DNA from 2 places in the Sutcliffiella sp. FSL R7-0096 genome. Region 2 is predicted to be linked to the other one. Evidence: riboswitches for the same ligand, from Rfam matches in the RefSeq annotation. Region 2 holds a riboswitch; the other holds the start of a gene.
The links. Region 2 has a riboswitch for S-adenosylmethionine ahead of MKY77_RS01960 (methionine biosynthesis PLP-dependent protein). Riboswitches for the same ligand answer to the same signal wherever they lie in the genome.
Positions count from the first base shown of each region.

Region 1: it holds a riboswitch for S-adenosylmethionine, as region 2 does, so the genes downstream of both, mtnW (2,3-diketo-5-methylthiopentyl-1-phosphate enolase) here and MKY77_RS01960 (methionine biosynthesis PLP-dependent protein) in region 2, are expected to answer to the same signal.

Region 1 is NZ_CP152003.1:1,647,757-1,652,438, reverse strand. Features, by position in the region: gene MKY77_RS08410 (methylthioribulose 1-phosphate dehydratase) at 174-812, opposite strand; gene MKY77_RS08405 (2-hydroxy-3-keto-5-methylthiopentenyl-1-phosphate phosphatase) at 809-1,474, opposite strand; gene mtnW (2,3-diketo-5-methylthiopentyl-1-phosphate enolase) at 1,471-2,715, opposite strand; SAM riboswitch class I at 2,791-2,897, opposite strand; gene MKY77_RS08395 (pyridoxal phosphate-dependent aminotransferase) at 3,116-4,288, opposite strand; gene MKY77_RS08390 (carbon-nitrogen family hydrolase) at 4,387-4,682, shown strand, end outside.
Region 2 is NZ_CP152003.1:346,661-351,342, forward strand. Features, by position in the region: gene MKY77_RS01950 (bifunctional homocysteine S-methyltransferase/methylenetetrahydrofolate reductase) at 1-189, opposite strand, end outside; gene metC (cystathionine beta-lyase) at 173-1,375, opposite strand; gene MKY77_RS01960 (methionine biosynthesis PLP-dependent protein) at 1,372-2,490, opposite strand; SAM riboswitch class I at 2,751-2,871, opposite strand; gene cydD (thiol reductant ABC exporter subunit CydD) at 3,475-4,682, shown strand, end outside.

The DNA.
Region 1 (4,682 bases), 1.3 Mb from region 2:
TATTAAACTCCGCTGTTGATTTCCGTACCGGGCTTCGCTTTCCGCGGGGCGTGTGCTCGAGCCTCCTCGCTCCGCTGTGGGGTCTCAAGCTACCGTTACCTCCCGCCGGAGTCTTCGCCCGTTCCTCCAATCAACAGCTAGGGAAACCTTTGAACTTACTTTCTATATAAGATTTAAATAGATATTTTTGGTTGGACCAAATTTTTTACACTTAATAATTTCAAATGATAGGAGAATAGAAACTCCCAGGCCTCTAGGTATTTTTTCGCTTCAAAGGCTGTTTTCCCCCAAACGGTGATTCCATGATTCCTGATAAGGACAGCTCCAGCATCTCCATCTATAAATTGAGAAAATTCATTTGCCAATGCTGGGATATCCGCATTGTTTCTTATGATTGGTATCCTTACTTCTGCATCTTCCTCCCAGATGCCGAAGGCTTTAATGATTTCTTGTCCTTTGAAAACAATCTCGCCGTGATCACCATATAACTCAGATATGACATTATTATCTACAGTATGGACATGCAAGGAACAACCAGCTTTTGTCTTCCGGTAAACTTCGAGGTGTAGTAATGTCTCTGCTGAAGGCTTCAACACAGTGCTTTCGACAGCTTTTCCCAATTCATCCACAAGCAGGAAATCTTCTGAAGTTATCTTTCTCTTGTCCTTGCCGCTTGAAGAAACCAAGAATTGAAGCGGTGTATCTGACACTTTGATGGAAAGGTTTCCACTTGTGCCAAAAAACCAATCACGCAAAGCCAATTCTTCCTTAACCTCAGAAAGTTCGGTCCATTTCTTTAAAAACTGACTCATGCAGTCACCTCCCGTTTTTTCAGAATGTCCATCACATCATAAAACGTTTCGAACGGTGAAAAGTCGATGGAGTGCTCCTCACACTTTTTAATCAGAAAGTCCCTCGCAATTACTTGGTCAGCAAGCTTTGCCGCTTCTAAATCAGTAATGGAATCGCCAATCACTATTTTTTCGGTGTCGGATTCGGCAAGCTTTCTGATAATGGAGGGCTTGCAGCACCCACATTCGTTGTTACAGTCCTCATCACACGAATGCGGCCAGAGGATGTTTATTGTTTCTCCAGAAAAATCGGAGTGATTACAATAGATGTTCGTTTCATCTACCAACCCTTCTAAAAGTGGTTTCACAAAGAAATCAATACCACCAGAAACAATATAGAATGGAATTCCCTCTTCTTTTGTAAATGCCACAAACTCTTTGAAGCCATCCCGTATCTCAGCGTAAGCTAATATATATTCCGTAATAGCCTCTTTTTTCTCAGAAGGAAGAAGGGCAAACATCTTCCCAACCCCTTCCTTGATGGAGATTTCTTGGGATAGTACCTGGTTTTTAATTTCGTCCCATTCTTCTGGGGCGTATTTCTTCATGATGGCAATGATATTGTCACTATTGGTGATGGTTCCATCAAAGTCACAAAAAATCATCTGCTTATTGACTGTCATGATGTAACCTCCACACTTCCCCATTGCTTAATGGCAACCTCAAGCTCAGGGTGCTTTTGGGCGTAAACTGTCAGCGATTCCCCAGCCTTCACCGCATCTACTGCCTGACGGAAAGCTTTTGCTCCGGCTGCCCCACCAAGCTCATGTCCGTGGACCCCTCCTCCTGCGTTGATGACCGCATCGTTCCCAAAATCCTGATAAAGTAGCGGTACGAGTCCTGGGTGTATCCCAGCTGATGGTACAGGCAAAGTCGTTTTCAACTGATTGTCAGCTACCGTCAGGGCATCCCGGATTCCGAGCGCTTGTTCCTTCGGCAACGCTACACTTCCATAAGGTGACGGAAATAAGGAAAAGTCAGCTCCTGCATAGCGTAAAAGTTTACCTAACAGTAATTCATTGGAAATGCCATAAAATTCTGACGGGGTCACCGCTCCGCTAACCGCCGGATGTGCCATGATCGGAATGGATACTTCCTTGTCTTCTGCCAAACTTTGAAGTGTATCAAGCCCATAAGCAAAAACATTAAATAGCAGAAAATCAGCACCTAATTCTACAGCCCTTTTTGCTTTATCCTTAAGCTCTAACGAACGGCCTGTCAGGTTTACCGCATATCTTGCACGATGACCTGTCTCCTCTTTCACTTCCTCTAAGATTCTTCTGCCTTCGGTAATCCTTTTTTCAAAAGGGGTAAGTTCGTTTTCAAACAATATTTCGTCATCCTTGATGAAATCCACTCCCCCGAGAGCCTGCTCCTTCAACTGATCAGTAAGATAAGCAAGGTCCCTGCCGATCACCCCTTTGAAAATGCTCATGACGAATGGTCTATTATGAACGCCTGTAGTGGTGCGAAGCCCCTCGATTCCAAATTTCGGTCCAGGATATGCCCGCTTCAAGTCATTACTGAACTCAAGATCGATTAACTTTATCTCCCCATCAAGCGAAAGCTTGCCGAATACAGTGGTTAAAATGGCTGGAAGGTCGTTGCTGTAATTGAAACTAGGATACGCAATTTGGATGATGCCGCGTGTTATGGTGTTCCCCAAATAAGCATCCACCCTGTCACTTGACGAAAGCTTTTTGACGCTTACCACTCTGCCTTTATGCTTTTTCAGCTGCTCCTGTTCAAGTTGTGGGAGGTCAGTCCAGGACCCGATTGTAAGTCCGAGTGCGATACCTTCCGCTTTTTTTTCAAGATTCCCTTTATGATCATGAACCAGATAGGTTGCTAGAATTTCTGACATTATGTACACCCTTTCCATCGATCTTAAAAAAACAAAAAACCTCTTCGATAAGAAGAGGTTCGTCTATCTAACGTCCTCTTATCTATCAGCTTCATGCTGCAAGATTTAGCACCGTGCTTAATAAAATTAAGTCGGTTGCCGGGTTTCATCGGGCCAGTCCCTCCACCTGCTCTTGATAAGATTGGATAATATAAATTTATTATTCACCGCTGTTAATTTCCTCATATGGCTTCGCTTTCCGTGGGGCGACCTTGAGCCTCCTCGTTTTCGCCTGCGGGGTCTCAACATTGTCGCTATTCCCCCACTGGAGTCTTCGCCATTTGCTCAATCAACAGCTAGTAATTTAACTGAATTCTAGTTGAGATTATGCCATCATTCTGCCTTTATGTCAACAGACTATTCAGAAAATCTTCAACTCTCTGATTCGTTGAACTGCTTCTTGCAACCTTTCCGTACTGGTTAATAAACCGACGCGTACATAGCCTTCGCCAAAGGATCCAAAGCCTATACCAGGCGCTACGACAACATGTGCTTCCTCAAGAAGCTTGTCTGCAAACTCCTTGGAAGTATACCCTTCAGGAACTTTTAACCATGCAAAAAAGGATCCTTTCGGTGCCTTTACTTCCCATCCAATTTCCCGCAACCCTTGAATAAGGACATTCCTTCTATCCTCATACAAATCTACAAGCTCCTGGACACATGTTTGTTTATCTAACAATGCTGTGGCAGCTGCCTCTTGGATCGCGCCAAAAATACTAACATACATATGATCCTGCAAAAGATTGATAGCTTTGATCACACTTTCATTCCCCACTGCAAACCCTACACGCCATCCAGCCATATTAAAAGTTTTCGACAAAGTATAGATTTCAATTCCGACATCCTTCGCACCTGGGGTCTGCATGAAGCTAAGTGGTTTTTTTCCATCAAAACCGATGGCACCATAGGCAAAGTCATGTACAACGCAAATATCGTGTTCATTTGCAAGTTTTACAGTTTCCTTAAAAAATGCTGAATTCGCCACAGCTCCTGTCGGATTATTGGGATAATTGAGGAACATGAGCTTAGCAGCTTCCAAGACTTCTGAATTGATATCTTCATAGTTTGGTAAAAAATGATATACTTCTTTTAATGGCATATATTCCATTTTAGCTTTGGCCAATGCCACTCCAGACCAATAATCTGGATAGCCCGGGTCTGGGACAAGGACGGTATCCCCTTCATTCAATAAACACTGGGGAATTTCCACTAGTCCAGCCTTGCCACCAAAGAGTATGGCTACTTCAGTATCTGGATTTATGTCCACATCGTATTCCCTTTTATAGAAAGTGGCAATAGCTTCTTTGAGAAATTGATGCCCCCGAAATGGGGAATATTTATGATGATCTGGTTTTTCAACTGCATCCTGTAACGAGCTTACAATATGTTCAGGTGTGGGCTGATCCGGGTTTCCTTGTCCTAGATTGATCACATCATGACCTTGTGCGACCACTTTCCCCACTTTTTCAACCAATGATGCAAAGAACTGTTTAGGCAGTGTATTTAATAATTCAGATTGTTGAAAGTGTTTCACCTTTTTCACCTACTTAGAAAATTCTTGAAATCCTAGTCACAAATCATATATTGTTAGATTCAACTTGTAAAGTATTTTTTCAACGGGGGGATAAACTTATGAAATGGAAAATAGCTTGTATTCAATTTGATATAGCCTTCGGAGATCCCGAAGCAAATATAGAAAAAGCTTGTGAACTGTTGACAGTGGCAGGCAATGATCGACCTGATATCATCGTATTACCTGAACTTTGGTCTACAGGCTATGATCTCGGACGCCTTGATAAGATTGCAGATTCTGGCGGTTTTGTTACAACCAAGTTCCTTAAATCTGCGGCAAAAGAGCTGAACGCTCACATTGTGGGTGGTTCTGTCGCCAAAAAAACAAACAAAGGGATTTATAACACGATGATTAC
Region 2 (4,682 bases):
ATACGTATTTGTCTGGATGAGGTTCGCACCGGCATTAAGATAAGCCTTGTGGATGTTATAAATTTGACTAGGATGCGACAGGTTCAGCTCCTCAAAGCAACAATCCGATCCGAAGGAATAGAGGAGGGTCCCCATCGCACCGTCTGCAATCAATATTTTGTCCTGCTGTAAACTATCTAAGATTCCCATGATATACCCTCCGTTGTTCTAGGTCTGCATTTCTAGCTGTAGTTATCTGTTGTAATGCCTGTTCAAAGTCATTTATTAAATCATCCGCACTTTCGAGGCCTACTGACAGGCGAAGTAAAGAATTCGAGATGCCACGTTTCAACCGTTCTGCTTCTGGCATCGCCGCATGGGACATTTTCGCCGGGAAGGAGAGGATTGATTCCACTGCCCCTAAGCTAACGGCAAATACGGGGATCTCCACCTCACCGACAAATTTCCGGAGGTCTCCTTCACTGTGTAGCTCAAAAGAAAGAACGGCACCTGGTCCCTGAGCCTGCCTGTGTTGAAGCGTGAAACCGGGATGGGTCGTCAATCCTGGAAAATAGACATTCTTTACAGCAGGATGCTTTTCTAGGTAACTAGCAATCTTGTAGGCTGACTTTTGTGACTGTTCGAGCCTGACATGCAACGTCTTGAGTCCTCTTAAGACGAGCCAAGCATCTTGGACACCAAGTACGGCCCCGAAGGAATTTTGCAAAAAGGCTAAACGATCCGCAAGTACGGGATCCTTTGCCACCGCAAGTCCTGCCACCACATCACTATGTCCGGATAGGAACTTGGTGGCACTGTGAAGGACAAGGTCCGCGCCAAGCTCCAGGGGCTTTTGCAGTGCCGGTGTCAGGAAGGTGTTATCAACAAACGTCCAGGCTCCCGTGGATTTGGCAAGTGTGGATATCGCCGTGATGTCCGTCACTTTTAACAAAGGATTAGATGGTGTCTCCACGTAGAAAAGCTTGGTGTTGGCTTGAATGGCTGCTTTCACTTTATCCAAGTCCGTCATATCCACAAAAGTATGCTCCACTCCATAGCGGGTCAGCACCTCTGAAACCATCCGGTAAGTACCACCATAAACGTCTTCTGAGATCAATACGTGATCCCCTTGTGAGAGAAGGAGGAAAGCAGTCGAAATCGCCGCCATCCCGGATGAAAAGGCAAAACCTCTTGTTCCTTCTTCCAGCTGGGCGATCGTTTCCTCGAGGGCCTCCCGGGTCGGATTGGCAGAACGGCCATAATCATATTTGCCAAAGGAATCGATATCTGATTGATGGAAGGTGGAAGCATGTTGAATGGGCACGCTGACAGCACCATTGCTCTTGTCTACCTTGTGGCGATTGTGCAACAGCTTCGTTTGAAAAGAATGGCTCACGATAGGACCTCCTTTTGGATGGAAGCAGCCTTTAGCGCCGCCTCTAAGTCTTCAATCAAGTCTTCTGCGTCTTCAATGCCGACCGAAAAGCGCAACAGCCTGTTGCAAACACCGGTCTCGATGCGGATTTTTTCCGGGATGTCCGCATGTGTCTGGGTGGCAGGGTACGTGATGAAGCTTTCTACGCCGCCGAGGCTTTCGGCAAAAGTGATGAGGTTGAGGTTCTGGAGCAACGGGTTCACCCATGCCTCATCTTGGATTCGGAAGGAGAGCATCCCGCCCCTTCCCGGATACAGCACATCTGTGATGGCATCGTGTTGTCTCAAGTAATCAGCAATTCGCTTCGCATTCTTTTCGTGCCGTTCCATGCGAAGGGAGAGAGTCTTCATCCCGCGAATCAATAGCCACGAATCGAATGGACTCAGCACGGCGCCAGCTGCGTTATGGTGGAGGGAGAGTGATTCACAAAGCTCCGCGCCTTTTGCGACAATGAGTCCTGCGAGCACATCATTATGCCCGCCAAGGTATTTGGTGGCGCTATGAATGACGATGTCTGCGCCTAATGTTATGGGGTTTAATAGAACAGGAGTGTAGAACGTATTGTCAACGATCAAAAGGATTCCGTGAGCTTTCGCAAGCTGGGAAACGGCTTCAAGATCTGTTTCTACCATCAGGGGATTGGTTGGAGTCTCCACAAAAATGGCCTTCGTCTGTGGAGTGATTGCGTCTTCGATACGTGAAAGATCGGTCGTGTCCACATAGCTACAACACAGTCCCCATTTCTTATAGCCTTCTTCAAAAAGACGGTATGTGCCGCCGTACAAATCCTTACATACGATAAGATGGTCACCGGTCTTGAAAAGGGAAAGGATCGTCAAAATCGCAGCCATGCCGGAGCTACAGGCAAACCCTTGGTCGCCGCCCTCGAGGTCTGCAATCGCTTTTTCCAACACATGTCGCGTCGGATTTCCGGTTCTTGTGTAGTCATAACCTGTTGATTGCCCAATCCCTTCGTGTCGATAGGCAGTGGAGAAATAAACAGGCGGATTGACGGTTCCAGTGGCAGTTTCTGAGCGGTTTCCAATTTGCGCAAGCTTCGTTTCCGTTTTATACATGATAAAGGCCTCCTATATTTGCAAGTGACGACTTTCTATAGGCAGAGTGGATGGGGATTCAGTCTTCCAAGGTGTGAGACTCCGGCGGGAGAAGCGTGTCAAGGGTGGCCCCGCATAAGCTGAGGAAGCTCACAAGACCGCCCGCGGAAGCGAACACCTAGAACGGAAAGCAACAGGGGAGCTTCAGAGATAAGAAAAGGCCGAGAATAAAAAGAAAAAGCCTTCTATAAGAAGAAGACTTTTCTATCAAAAGTTCATTCTTCTCATCTCTGCAAGCATCACAGCTTGCTGGAATTAGCACCTTTTCAACGTCCGATCTAACGGGCGCTGCTGGTTGCTGAGGTGTCTTCGGGCCATTCCCTCAACCTCTCTGGATAAGAAAGTTCACTATTTAATTATCTGAACAATTTAATTATTTTACTAATTTACAACAGGTAAGGGGGAAATGCAATGTTTTTTTCTGAATGATTTAATTTTATGCGGTAAAGGGGTGGGGTAGAAGTTGCAAGTATGGAATTTTTGTAAATGATTAATACGTTTGATGAAAATTACTTTGTATAGTAGATCTTTCAACTAATCCCTTCACAATAACGCTTAATTCCTTCGTTAACTTGTTCAATTCCCTCACAACGACTGCCATTCCTATAGATTTGGTGTCATGGAGGAATTTCAAAAAATTAATCCCTTCACAAGAGAGAGAAATCCCTTCATAAGTGGAAAGAATTCCGTCATATCTCCTCTTAATCCCATCATAACGCAAAAAAATCCCTTCACATGAAAAGGAGGGCCCAATTGTAGCTTGAAAAATCCGTTACTTTAATAACGGAAGAGGGAAAACATAAATATGTCATAAAATGGTCAATCCCAAAAGAAGAAATTCAAACGGGCATGTTATATAATGTTAACTATAAAGTATGTGAAGTTTTTCACTAACTAAACTATTCCATCCGATTTTCACTTACAGAAAAGAGGGGTTTTAACGATATGACTGATTTAAAAACGATCGCAAAATCACATAGAGGCACAAGAATGACGCTAATCCTAATCGCCATCCTGACAGGGGCGACGGTCATCGGGCAGGCGTATTTCTTTGTCACCATCGTCGATCGCGTGTTCCTAAGGGGCCACACGTTCCAAGAGATCCTCCCATTCCTTGGGGGGCTTCTTGCGGTATTGGCTGCAAGAGCGGCATTGGCCTATTGGAGCGGTCTCACCGGCGTGAAGCTTGCTGCCAAAGTAAAACGCGATTTCCGGATTGCCTTGCTCCGTAAATTTTCTAATAGCCCGGTTCAAGCTTCCCTAAAAGGTCAATCTGGCCAAAAGGTGAGCGTCATGATGGATGCGGTGGATGAAATTGATCCGTATTTCAGCAGGTATGTGCCACAGGTCATCCAATCGAGCATCATCCCGATCATGATCTTGATTGCTGCATTCAGCCAGCATGTAAATACAGGGTTGATCATCTTGGTCACAGCACCGTTCATTCCGATTTTCATGATTGTCGTAGGCTTGAAAACGAAGAAGAAATCAGAAGAGCAGATGGATAAACTGAACGCATTTTCCGGAACGTTCCTTGATACCTTGCAGGGGCTGACGACGTTGAAGCTGTTCGGTCGCTCTGCCAAGCAACAAGAAACAATTGAAAGCAGTAGCTTAAGCTTCCGTGATGCGACGATGGAAGTGTTGAGAATCGCATTTCTATCTTCCTTGATGCTTGAGTTCATTTCGATGCTTGCCATCGGATTGATCGCGCTTGAGGTAGGATTACAGCTTGTTGTTTTTGAAAATGTGACGTTCTTTACTGCTTTTTTCGTATTGGTATTGGCACCTGAGTTCTACCTTTACCTGAAGGAGCTTGGAAGCGCCTTTCATACAGGGCGCGGAAGCATGGGAGCAGCGAAAAAAGTGACAGATGAGCTCGCAGAAGAGGAGGCACCTATGGAATGGGGAGACGAATCCCTAACAACAGAGGACGGTCCGCCTTCTATCCAATTGAAAAACCTGGGCTTCCGTTATGGGGAACAAGGCTTTGCCATAAATAATTTATCAGTGGATATTCCGCCCTATACGCAGCTTGCCTTGATTGGTCGAAGTGGTGCGGGAAAATCAACATTGCTCAACCTGATGGCAGGGTTGATCCGCCCGACAGAAGGCGAAGTGCTGGTGGATGGAAAACCATTATTTGAATATGA